One region of the Paenibacillus sp. FSL H3-0457 genome, then DNA from elsewhere that is predicted to be linked to it. Evidence: riboswitches for the same ligand, from Rfam matches in the RefSeq annotation. Region 1 holds a riboswitch; each other region holds the start of a gene.

What was found. A riboswitch is a leader RNA that binds a small molecule or an ion and turns the genes downstream of it on or off. The one in region 1 is predicted to bind S-adenosylmethionine.
Region 2: linked by a shared signal. The riboswitch ahead of mmuP (S-methylmethionine permease) and the one ahead of metA (homoserine O-succinyltransferase) in region 1 are both predicted to bind S-adenosylmethionine.
Region 3: linked by a shared signal. The riboswitch ahead of MHH25_RS25205 (methionine ABC transporter ATP-binding protein) and the one ahead of metA (homoserine O-succinyltransferase) in region 1 are both predicted to bind S-adenosylmethionine.

The regions. Positions count from the first base shown of each region.
Region 1 is NZ_CP150283.1:2,041,550-2,045,789, reverse strand. It holds gene MHH25_RS09280 (aminotransferase class I/II-fold pyridoxal phosphate-dependent enzyme) at 1-808, opposite strand, end outside; gene MHH25_RS09275 (PLP-dependent transferase) at 805-1,992, opposite strand; gene metA (homoserine O-succinyltransferase) at 2,017-2,934, opposite strand; SAM riboswitch class I at 3,171-3,294, opposite strand; gene corA (magnesium/cobalt transporter CorA) at 3,746-4,240, shown strand, end outside.
Region 2 is NZ_CP150283.1:6,060,316-6,064,555, reverse strand. It holds gene MHH25_RS26860 (spore germination protein) at 1-347, shown strand, start outside; gene MHH25_RS26855 (Ger(x)C family spore germination protein) at 344-1,546, shown strand; SAM riboswitch class I at 1,617-1,718, shown strand; gene mmuP (S-methylmethionine permease) at 1,811-3,223, shown strand; gene mmuM (homocysteine S-methyltransferase) at 3,201-4,240, shown strand, end outside.
Region 3 is NZ_CP150283.1:5,678,791-5,683,030, reverse strand. It holds gene MHH25_RS25215 (heme A synthase) at 1-727, shown strand, start outside; gene MHH25_RS25210 (Cthe_2314 family HEPN domain-containing protein) at 891-1,607, shown strand; SAM riboswitch class I at 1,737-1,878, shown strand; gene MHH25_RS25205 (methionine ABC transporter ATP-binding protein) at 2,005-3,039, shown strand; gene MHH25_RS25200 (methionine ABC transporter permease) at 3,040-3,699, shown strand; gene MHH25_RS25195 (MetQ/NlpA family ABC transporter substrate-binding protein) at 3,774-4,240, shown strand, end outside.

The sequences.
Region 1 (4,240 bases):
GTTTGGCTGTGCTCCGTTCACTATGAGCCATGCGAGCCCCCAAGGTTTTCATCCCGCGCATCAGAAGCCAGGATTCTTGTGCCCCGAGTACAGTTCCAAGTCCATTTTGCAACTGTTTCAGTTGTACGCCAAGTGATTCCGTGCGAGCAACCGCTAACCCTGCCAGTACATCACTGTGACCTCCGAGAAACTTCGTAGCACTATGTACGACGATGTCCACACCAAGCTCAATTGGACGCTGATAGTACGGTGTCATAAAGGTGTTATCCAGAATCGTGATCAGGTCATGTTCCTTCGACCAGTCAGTTACGGCAGCGATATCCGTAATTCGCAGTGTAGGGTTGGACGGTGTTTCCATATAAATTGCCTTGGTGTTTGGCTTGAGTGCCGCTTTTACTTCATCTATATTGGTCATGTCTACAAAGGTTGTCTCGATCTGCATACGGCTTAATATGGAAGTAAGCAAACGATACGTACCTCCATATACGTCTTCCGTTACAATCATATGATCCCCTGCAGAGAACATCATGAACACGCTTGAGATCGCAGCCATCCCCGAAGAATAGGCAAAGCCTCGTGCGCCGCCCTCCAGCAATGTGATGTAATCTTCCAGAGCCTGACGTGTCGGATTACCCGAACGACTGTAATCATGTTGAGGCGGATTGAAGATATCAAAATGATGGAATGTTGATGCTTGGTAGATCGGTACACTGGAGGCTCCAGTCGTTTTGTCAATCTCATCGCCAAAATGGAGCAATTTGGTATCAAATTTCAACTCGGAATTGGGCTTGTTGTTGGACTCACTCATGAGTGCACTCCTCCTTCCACTTCCTGTTGTGCAGCTGTCAGAGCATTGCCGAGATCTGCAATCAGATCATCTGCATGCTCAATGCCTACGGAGAACCGGAGCAGACGGTCATCCACACCTACGGCTTCACGAATTTCAAGCGGAATATCCGCATGAGTCTGTACTGCCGGATAAGTCATGAGTGATTCAACTCCGCCGAGACTTTCGGCAAAAGCAATGAGTTGGATATGACGTAGCAACGGTTCAACATAACGTGCATCCTTCACTTTGAAAGAGAAGATACCTGTATTACCCGTGGATTGTTTGTTCTGTATCTCATACCCTGGATGATCGGATAGACCTGGATGATACACTTCAACCACCGCTGGGTGCTCAAGCAAGTATTTGGCAATAGTAAGTGCATTGTGCTCATGACGCTCCATGCGAAGAGCCAGCGTTTTCATACCTTTCATCAACTGGTAGGAGTCACTTGGAGATAATACCGCTCCAATGGAATTATGCAGGAACGCCATCTCAGCAGATAACGCCTCACCTTTGGTAATAATTAGTCCGGCGAGCACATCATTATGTCCGCCCAGATATTTGGTAGCGCTATGAATGATGATATCGGCACCCAGTTCAATCGGACGTTGGAAAAATGGAGTCAACAACGTGTTGTCAACAATGGTCAACAGGTTGTAACTTTTCGCCCAGGAAGCAACGGCTTCCACATCGGTGATCATCATCAGTGGGTTGGTTGGTGTCTCAATAAATACAGCTTTTGTATTCGGTTGACGAACCTTCTCCAGTGCTGCCAGGTCATTTGTGTCCACATAACTTGCAGTTACGCCGAAACGGGACAAGATGCGTTCCAGCAGACGATAGGTTCCACCATACAGATCCAGCGATACAATCAGATGATCCCCTTGACCAAACATGGCGAAGATCGTTTGCAGCGCGGCCATTCCCGAGCTACAGGCAAACCCTGCATCACCGGACTCCAGCGCTGCGGCAGCTTCTTCCAACACTTTACGGGTTGGATTAGTCGTACGAATATAATCAAACCCCGTGCTTTGTCCAAGCTTCGGGTGGCGAAACGCAGTGGATTGATAGATCGGAAAGTTAATGGCGCCTGTTACCGGTTCATTAATGGACCCAATTTGTGCTAAGCGGCTTTCGATTTTCAACTTGTTGTTGTCTTCCATTGCTGCATCCTCCTGTAATCTCGATTAGATTTGCGGGCCAATATCGTAAGGTGTTTCTTGATACACATAGTAATTGAGCCAGTTAGAGAATAATAAGTTGGCATGAGCGCGCCAAGTAGCTGGTGGCACACGGGAAGGGTCGTCATTCGGATAATAATGTCTAGGCAATGCGATATCCAAACCTTTAGCTGCATCCCGGTCATACTCCCACTTTAATGAGAACGGGTCATACTCGGCATGTCCTGTGGCAAAAATCTGTTTGCCGTCTCTGGTAGCAACCAGGAAGATCCCCGCTTCCTCGGATTCAGCCAAAATCTCTAAATTCTCATTCTTTTCAATATCTTCGCGTCTCACTTCCGTATGGCGGGAATGTGGAACGTTGAATACTTCATCGAATCCACGCAACAACGGAACATGTGGTTTATTGATGGTATGTGGGAAAACGCCAAAACACTTTTCATCAAGTGCAACCTTGGGTACATCAAAATGATGGTATAAACCTGCCTGAGAAGCCCAACATATGTGGAGGGTTGAAGTCACATTGGTTTTGGTCCATTCGAAGATCTCCTGGATTTCATTCCAATAGTTCACGTCTTCGAAATCCATCTGTTCCACCGGGGCACCCGTAATGATCATTCCATCGAAACGACGGTGCTCAATCTCATCGAAGGTTTTATAGAACAGATCCAAATACTCCTGAGACGTATTCTTCGACGTATGGGATTTGGGATGTACGAGAACGACATCCACCTGAATAGGCGTGTTTCCCACCAGACGAAGCAATTGTGTTTCGGTCGTTTCCTTTGTGGGCATCAGGTTTAATATAGCGATACGGAGTGGACGAATATCCTGCTGATATGCAGAAGTTTCATCCATGACGAAGATATTCTCTCCCTCAAGTACTTCTTTTGCAGGTAGAGTATCGGGTATTTTGATTGGCATAGTAAGTCTAACTCCTCCTTGTGCATAAATAGATGCAGCCACCCCTGGCTTGATGTCTTCACATCAATACAGTTATAGACTGCCTTGAGCTTGTAAAAACATTGAATTGCTCTTTCATCCAACGTTACAAACAACCTCAAGTTCCTTAGCGAAAATCACTGCTGAGAAGTCGGGGCATATGACAAAGACCTTCCTCGGATTTCGAGAAAGGTCATATGTAAAAAAGATATGCGCCTCTCTCATCTCTCAGTTACAACAGTGCCACTTGACACTTAGTCGCTGCAAGAATTAGCACCGTGCGGTATACCGCCGGTTGCCGGGTTTCATCGGGCCAGTCCCTCCACCTACTCTTGATAAGATTTCGCTGTATTAGATTGTAATTTAATATGGTTCACCGTCTACTTTATTACATTAATGCCCTCACGTCAAGTTGCAGTTCAATGTCTGCTTCCCAGACCGGAACCGTTCATCATCCGTTGTCATACACTGCCTCAGGGCGCGAAATAGACACATTTTTGCGCTTGAAAGCACCTTGTACCAGCGGTATACTAAACAAGGTGTTATAAACCCTTATGTGAGAGGTGACATATTAAATGGATGGCGACCCGAGGCCTGACTGGCAGCCGAATTCCGACAAACTGCATAGAGAATTGACATCAGCATGCCGGCAGCGGGAAGTGACTTCCGTTTGATTATATAGTGAACGCAGCCCTGATCTCCAGGCTCCGCTGCCGACCGGCTGATTTGTTCTTTTTGCGCCCATAATGATAATATCCGCCAAGTTGGCGGGTGCAGAAGGAGTAGATTAACGATGAAAATCCGGTTGGTAAACAACGGTGTATTTATTCCGGTGGACGACATTCAGCAGGCGCTGACTCCACCAGCGGAAGGATTTTACTGGATTGATGCAGACGTAGACGATTTGGCGTTACTTCAGCCGCTGTTCTTGATGCATGATCTGGCTGTGGAAGACTGTCTTAGTGACGAAGAACAACGTCCGAAGATTGAAATTTATGAGAACCATTATTTTATTGTTATTAATAGCATCCGTTTTGATGATGAAGAGATATTTCTACGTGCGGTTAACTTATTCCTTGGCAGACATTTCATTATTAGTGTTACAAAGCACAAGATCAGCGAATTGCGCACACTGAAACCCATCCTGTGGGAACAGGAAATCAGTACACCGGATCGTCTGCTATATTTGCTGGTTGACTTGATTGTTGATAATTATTTCACCGTAGGTGACCGAATTGAAGCACGGATCGAGAAGCTTGAGGAAGACATTCTGATGCACACCAAAAAG
Region 2 (4,240 bases), 3.0 Mb from region 1:
CAACGCTGGATTTGGTAAGAAGCTTCGAAATTCAGGGTCTGATATTCGAGCGTTTTGAATCCTTATTGCTGGTCATCTGGATTATGCAAATCTTTTCAACTACAGCAATTACACATTACTGCGCTTCAGTGGGTATTCGTGATTTGTTTCGTTCCAAAAAAATCAAAGGCATCATGTACGGCCTGCTTCCGTTCATTTATCTGACAGCAATGATACCCAAAACAGTGGATGATACTTTTGCACTAGGAGATATGCTGGGCAATGTGTCCGTATTTTTGTTTGGCATTTTACCTCTGGTACTACTGTTGTTAAGTCTGATTCGCAAAAAAGGAGGCAAGCATGCATGATTACATTTCGTATGTTGTTACGCTTAGCCACTGTATTATGCATTCTCTTAACGATATCCGGATGTTGGAGCAGTCGGGAGATAGAGGATCTAAGTGTCTACGTTGGTCTTGGGATCGATATCGGTAAAGAGACAGAATTTGAGAAAGACATCGCTACTCAGGGAGGAGCGTATTCCAAGCAGAACAATTTGACGGCCACGGTACAGATTGCTCCCGGTAATTCTAGCAGCCAAAAGAGCCAACAATCCGGTTCGCCTGCTTCTGGTAAAACGTCCTATTCCAATGAACAGCTTACTGGAGATTCCTTGCTGCAAATCTTTCGTCAGTTTGCACTGAGGCGAGATCATCCGCTCATCGGACATCATCTGAAGGTTATCGTTGTGTCCAAGGATATTGCCAAAAAGTATGGTCTGGATCAGCTACTGGATTTTGTACTTCGGGATAACGATATTCGTCCTAACTGTCTGGTGCTGATTAGCCATCATCGCGCTGTTGATGTACTGACTTCAGATGATCCTTCCCGGATTCCAGCCTTTTATCTTACAGGCATTACCAGTAATTCGTACTTGTCCAATAAAATCCTGGACCCCGTTCTACTCTCCAAATTAGATGCACAAATGCAATCCGGTTCCAGCTTTTTGCTCCAGAATGTACTGAACTCCAATGGAGAGGACAAATTCTCCGGTGCCAGTATATTTGATGGGAAAACGACCAAATTCATCGGGGAACTCAGCCAAACGGATCTAGAAGGGCTATCGTGGATCAGACCTAAAGAAAAAGGAGGTATCTTGAAGACATACAATAAAGCGGGGTTCACTGTTGTATATGAAATGAAGAAGAAAAAAACAACAATAATTCCAAAAGTGGTTGGCGATGATATTTCATTCCATGTGAAGACTGAATCCGAAGGCTGGTTGATGGAGGATTGGCGTGCTCCCGAGGAAGAGGAAAAAGGTGCGTATCTCAGGGAATTGGAAAAAGAATTTGCTGAACTTGCCGAACAACAGATTCGACAGTTGTTATACAAACTGCAGCATACCTATAAAGTAGATGTTGCGGATTTTCGGGATAGCTTGCGTATCAAAGAACCTAAAACATGGAAAAAAGTCAAAGACGATTGGGATAAAATTTTTAGCACCGTGCCGATCACGTATGAGGTAAAGACCACCATCACGAATCCGGGGTCTTCCACCGAATAGCGAGGTGTGCCATTTAATATTTAAATGTTGACACATTCATGATAGATCGCTATATTAGTAAAAAATCATTTTCTTATCCAGAGAGGTGGAGGGACTGGCCCTTAGAAACCTCAGCAACAGATCTGAAGGATACTGTGCTAATTCCAGCGGGTGAAAGCCTGATAGATAGGAGCGTTTGTTTTTATTTGTCAGTAACGGCGCACTCTTTAGGCAGAGTGGGTCTTTTTTGTTTTTTCTGGATGAAGAAGTAGGGGAGCAGCAGGTATGGAGAACAACAACGACAAAGGGCATTTTCAGCGGAAAATGCAGGCACGGCATGTGGTCATGCTCTCTCTCGGAGGAGTCATTGGAACGGGATTATTCCTCAGCTCAGGTTACACCATTCAGCAGGCGGGACCACTGGGAACCATTCTGTCCTACCTGATCGGAGCCATCGTTGTATATCTGGTGATGCTCTGTCTTGGTGAACTGTCTGTTCATATGCCAGAGACGGGAGCATTTCATAGTTATGCAGCCAAGTATATTGGACCGGCAACAGGCTACACGGTGGCTTGGTTATACTGGTTAACCTGGACTGTTGCGCTTGGCTCCGAATTCACAGCCGCCGGATTGCTGATGCAGCGCTGGTTCCCATCGGTGAACGTATGGATATGGAGCGCGGTTTTTGCACTGATGATCTTTCTATTCAACGCTTTAACGGTGAAATTATTTGCGGAATCCGAGTTCTGGTTCTCATCTGTAAAAGTAGTGACTATCGTAATTTTCATTATTATCGGTGGCGCAGCCATGTTTGGTATTATTCCCATGGCGGATTCTGAACCGGCTCCATTTCTATCGAATATTACCGCATCCGGGTGGTTCCCTCATGGAGCTACAGCGATATTGATGACCATGCTTGCTGTAAACTTTGCCTTCTCAGGCACCGAGTTAATCGGCATTGCCGCCGGGGAGACGGAGAACCCGGAAAAGACGATACCAAAGGCTATTCATACAACGCTGTGGCGTTTGGTTATTTTCTTCATCGGAACGATTATTATCTTGTCGGCCTTGCTGCCCATGTCGGATGCCAGTGTACTGGAAAGTCCGTTTGTAGCGGTAATGGAGCGGGTGGGTGTACCCTATGCAGCAGACATTATGAACTTTGTTATTCTGACGGCGATTCTCTCTGCTGCCAATTCAGGCCTATATGCTTCTTCACGGATGCTCTGGTCTCTGGCTGACAAAAGAACGATCTCTCCGTGGTTTGCCAAATTGACCAAAAGCGGAGTACCGCTGAATGCACTTCTGATTAGTATGGTGGGTGGTGCGCTGGCATTGCTGTCCAGTATTATTGCGCCAGGTACGGTGTATATTACGCTGGTTTCCATTTCAGGTCTGGCTGTCGTTGCGGTATGGATGAGCATCAGCGCTTCCCAATACATGTTCCGCAGACAATATATCCGGGAAGGACATGCGGTCAAAGATCTGGTCTACCGCACACCACTGTATCCGGTGGTACCAATTGTTTCATTTATATTATGTCTGGCTTCATGCATAGGTATTGCCTTTGACCCGACACAGCGAATTGCTCTGTATTGTGGGGTTCCGTTTATCGCATTATGTTACGCTGCTTATTATCTGACAGAACGTGTGAATAAGAAAAGAGGAAAAGTACATGACGCAAGCACAACAGACTAACCCCATAGAACAGATCCTGCGTGAACATCCAGTCATGATTCTGGATGGAGCGTTGGCTACGGAACTCGAACAGCATGGATGTGATCTCGATGATCCACTATGGTCTGCTCGTGTGTTGCTTGAGAATCCGGATGTTATTGTTCAGGTCCATGCAGATTATTTTCGAGCAGGAGCCGACTGTGCGATTACATCCAGTTATCAGGCGACGGTGGATGGCTTCCGCAAGAGAGGAATCGATGAACAGGCAGCACTTGAGCTGATCCGCAAGACGGTGGAGTTGGCTGCTCAGGCGAGAGATGCCGTATGGGCGGAAGTGCAGAGTGATTTAGTAGGGAGAGAAAGCTCAACAGGTCAGCTTGTAGAAGCTCCTTCGGTACGTGCCGAGACGGTGGAGAATGAGGAGCAAATAACAGAACGTACAGTAGATCACGAAGGAGATTGTCTTCGTCCACGTCCAATTATTGCCGGGTCCGTTGGGCCGTACGGCGCCTATCTGGCGGATGGATCAGAGTATGTGGGACATTACGCCGTGTCGGATGAGACGCTTGTCGCATTTCACCGTCCGCGTATGGCGGCGCTAATTGAAGCAGGTGCTGATATTCTTGCGTTTGAGACGATTCCTTCCTTGCAGGAAGCACAAGTGCTGGTTGATTTACTGAAGGAGTTTCCTCATGCGTATGCTTGGCTATCCTTTTCTTTAAAAGACGGGACAAGCATCAGCGAGGGTACGCCACTTGAGGTATGTGCACAGACGTTTGGCTCCGAGCCGCAGATTGCGGCGATTGGCCTGAACTGTGCTCCGATGGAAGTGGTAACGGAAGCAGTGGGTATTTTGCGCCGTACCAGCGATAAACCTGTTATTGTGTATCCGAACTCGGGAGAGACGTATGATGCAGCAACGAAGACGTGGAGCGGACAGGGGACCTGTGGTAGTATGAGGGACGCATCGGAGCAGTGGGTTGCTGCGGGCGCGCAGATTATTGGCGGCTGCTGCCGTACTACGCCACATCAGATTGG
Region 3 (4,240 bases), 3.4 Mb from region 1:
GTTGTCCATTGCCTCGTTTGTTGCTTTTCTGCGGTTTGGCAAGTCACGCCGTGACCTGCAATTGTTTTCTTTCTTAACTCTGGTATTTGTTATCGTCCAGGGAATCATGGGGGCTTTTGCCGTTGTCTTCTCCCAATCTTCAGCAGTCATGGCACTGCATTTTGGTTTTGCACTGATTGCTTTTGCCAGTTCTCTAATGATGGCGCTGGGCATAAGGCAGGAGGCAAAAGATGGCGGATTGGAGCGCCTGAATAAATACCCTCGGGTTAGCAAAAAATTCAGGAATCTGGTCTGGTTCTCCACCATTTACACATATCTCGTGGTATACACAGGTGCATTTGTGAGTCACACGGATTCTGCCGGCGGATGTTCTGGATTTCCGCTTTGTAACGGTCAGATTATTCCTGAGCTTTCGGGTGGGGTAGCGGTTGCTTTTGCTCACCGTGCAGCAGCTGCGTCGCTCGTGATTGTTATCGCGATCCTGGGTCACTTCGCTTACCGTAATCATCCGGACAACAAGGAAATGCGTACTCTGGGTGTGGTATCCGTTGTTCTTATTCTGATGCAAGTAGTCATTGGTATTTTCATGATGGTGACAATGAACCGTCCGGAAGTATACATGTTCGTAGCTCTTGCTCATATGCTGGATATCGCCATATTGTTCGGAGTCTTAACGTATATGAGTTTCCTGGTGTACAAGCTACATCTCCCGGCTAATCGTTTTTAAATATGAAAGTCCACCATCCAGTGATGTACATCATTGGACAGGTGGACTTTGTTTGATGTCAGAGGGATCAGGGCAACCTATGGCAAGCAGCAATTACACGGAATGAATGATGCTTCGTTTACGGTGATGAATTCTTGTTGATTTGGAAAAGAGGAGGTTAGATATGCTGCGAACGTTGTTGGGGGAAAAGCCACGTATAAACGAAGGTAAATTGAAAGCAGCGATGGACGCAATGGCGCATACGCTTGAGCTATTTCAACGACAAATGCATGTGGACCATGATCCCACGCATGACTATCGGAAACTGTATGTGTGGACTCAGGGACTCATCTCCTCACTGGATGAACTGGAGCAAAGCTGTTTCGCTGCTGCTCATTTTCGTAAAAAGGTCGTTGCAGGTTCAACGGATGATATGACGCCGACTGAAAAAGCCGAGTATGCACGTTATGTGTATTTCTACAAAGATGGCTTTATCCGCTGCTTTGCCATTCTGGATAAAGTCGGCACAGTATTAAATGAAATATTCCAGCTGAATACTTCCAATACCAAAGCGCATTTTTCTTATTTTACTGTGTTAAGGCAGTTCGACTATGCAAGGGAGCATCATGATCTTGCATTGCAATTAATACAGATCAAGGACTCTTATCGTGAACCGATGAGCAAGCTGCGCAAGCGACGTAATATGGAAATTCACTACATGAACTCAGAAATGCACGATGACCTGTGGCAGTTACACCAGACCTTGCAAGGTAAAGTGAAATTGGAGGATCTGAATCAGCATGTGCAGGAAATGCGTCAGGGCGTGGATATGGTCTGTGAAACATTAACAGCCTCTTATAGTTATATCAATAAAATATGGAAAAGAAATAATTCCCTTTGACAAATCGGAATACTTGGAATATACTGAGTTTCAATCGAATGTTACATGGATATAACTGATATTTCGGAAGTTACGTTCACATTATAAAGCATAAACTACATGAACTTATAAAATCCTACAACAACATATTTCTTATCGAGAGCGGCGGAGGGACAGGCCCGATGAAGCCCGGCAACCGATTTGTAATGACATGATACATGTATCATTCGTTATAGATGTTAGGTGCTAATTCCTACAAAATGGTGCAAGACACGATTTTGGCAGATGAGAAGGTATATTCTTTCACGTGAAGAGCCCTCTTTGTATCTGCAAAGGGCTCTTTTTTTGTACTTTAGGGGGAGTTTTCCTTTAGATCGGGTAAAGATACATGTAGGTGGTTGGAAAGGGGCAAGTGCGATTGATTGAATTAAAAGGTTTAACGAAAACGTACGGCAAAGGAACAAAATCTACAACAGCGTTATCCGAGTTGAATTTGAGCATCCAAAAGGGCGAAATCTACGGAGTGATTGGCCATTCCGGAGCGGGCAAAAGCACATTGATTCGCTGTATTAATTTGCTGGAACGGCCTACGGAGGGTGAGGTATGGGTTGACGGAATTAACCTGACTGAACTGAGCAAAACCGAATTGCAGCAACAGAGACGCAAGATCGGAATGATTTTTCAACACTTTAATCTGTTATCCTCGGCAACGGTATATGACAATGTAGCTTTTCCACTAAAACTTGTGAATACACCCAAGGAAGCCATTGATCGCAAAGTGAAGGAAATGCTCGCACTGGTTGGTCTGGAGCACCATAGCAGCAAATATCCGGCTCAATTATCGGGTGGCCAAAAACAACGTGTAGGGATTGCGAGAGCACTTGCAAGTGACCCAAATGTTCTTCTCTGTGATGAGGCTACTTCGGCACTTGATCCGCAGACGACAAATTCAATCCTTAAGTTATTACTCGACATTAATGAAAAGTACAACCTTACGATTGTGCTGATCACACATGAGATGCATGTCATTCAGAACATCTGTGACAAGGTGGCTGTCATTCATCAAGGTGGCATTGTGGAACAAGGACCTGTTACAGACGTGTTCCTGAAGCCGCAGCATGCGATTACGCGGGACTTCATGATGCGTGACCATGAAGCTGGACTTGCTCTGGAAGAGACCGCTCTGGCAAATGCAGGCGTTGAATTGCAGGCAGGTGCTGCTTCCAAACTTGTGAAGATATCCTTTCTGGGTAACAAAACGTATGAAGCGATTTTGTCTAGAACGGTACGTAAAACAGGCGTGGATTTTGCCATCCTGCAAGGTACAATCTCTACGATCAAACAGGTTCCTTATGGGCAGCTGACCGTTCGGTTCGAGGGTGATTCAAATGCGATTGATCGGACGATATCAGAATTAACCGCTGAGGGACTTGATGTGGAGGTGCTTCGTTAGATGGATTTTTCAACCGTACGTTGGGAAGAGGTTGGTAAAGCTTCCATAGAGACACTGCAAATTTTGGGTGTATCAGGCTTGTTTACCGTTATCTTAGGTTTACCGCTCGGAGTACTGCTGTTCATGACAGCCCGATCTGCTTCGATTAAGTCACGGGCAGTGTACACTATACTATCCCTGATTGTGAATATTTTGCGCTCAGTCCCATTTATCATATTGATTGTTGCTCTTATTCCATTCACTCGTATACTCGTCGGAACAGCTACGGGGGTGCTCGGCGTTATACCTCCTTTGGTGATTTCAGCAGCTCCTTATTTTGCTCGTTTGGTGGAGACGACGTTGCGAGAAGTTGATCGTGGTGTCATTGAAGCGGCACAGTCGATGGGTGCATCGACCGGACAGATTGTAAGACGGGTGTTACTGCCTGAGGCACTGCCTGGACTGCTTGCTGGTATAACGATCACCATTGTTACGCTCGTCTCCTATACGGCGATGGCGGGCATGGTTGGCGGTGGAGGTCTGGGAACACTGGCAATCAACTATGGATACTTCCGTTATCAAAATGAAATTATGATCATATCCGTAGTGTCGATGATCATTCTAGTGCAAATTCTCCAGATGGCTGGAGATCGCTTGGTTACATTTTTCACCAGGAAATAACACATAGATAACATGATGGATATGCATTAATGCAGATGCCACATGACAAAATGATTAGAGAAGGGGTTTTACACATGAAAAAATGGTCTTTTGCTCTACTTAGTCTTATGTTGATTGCGGTTCTCGCAGCTTGCGGAAACAACAAGGACGCCGATAGCGGCGCAGACAATTCAGCAGGTGCACCTCGTACAGTTGAATTGAAAGTTGGAGCTTCACCTACACCACACGCAGAGATTCTGGAAAGCATCAAGCCTGAACTGGAAGCACAAGGTATCCGTCTGCAAGTCGTTACATTCAACGACTATGTTCAACCCAATCAGCAACTTGCTGACAAAAAATTGGATGCAAACTTCTTCCAGCACCAACCATATCTGGACACAGAGAATAAAGAACGTGGATTCAACCTCGTTTCTGTAACACCTGTTCATGTTGAACCTTTTGGTGGATACTCCAAAAAGATTAAGTCTTTGGATGAATTGGCAGACGGCGCAAAAGTAGCAATTCCAAATGACCCATCCAATGGTGGACGTGCACTGTTGTT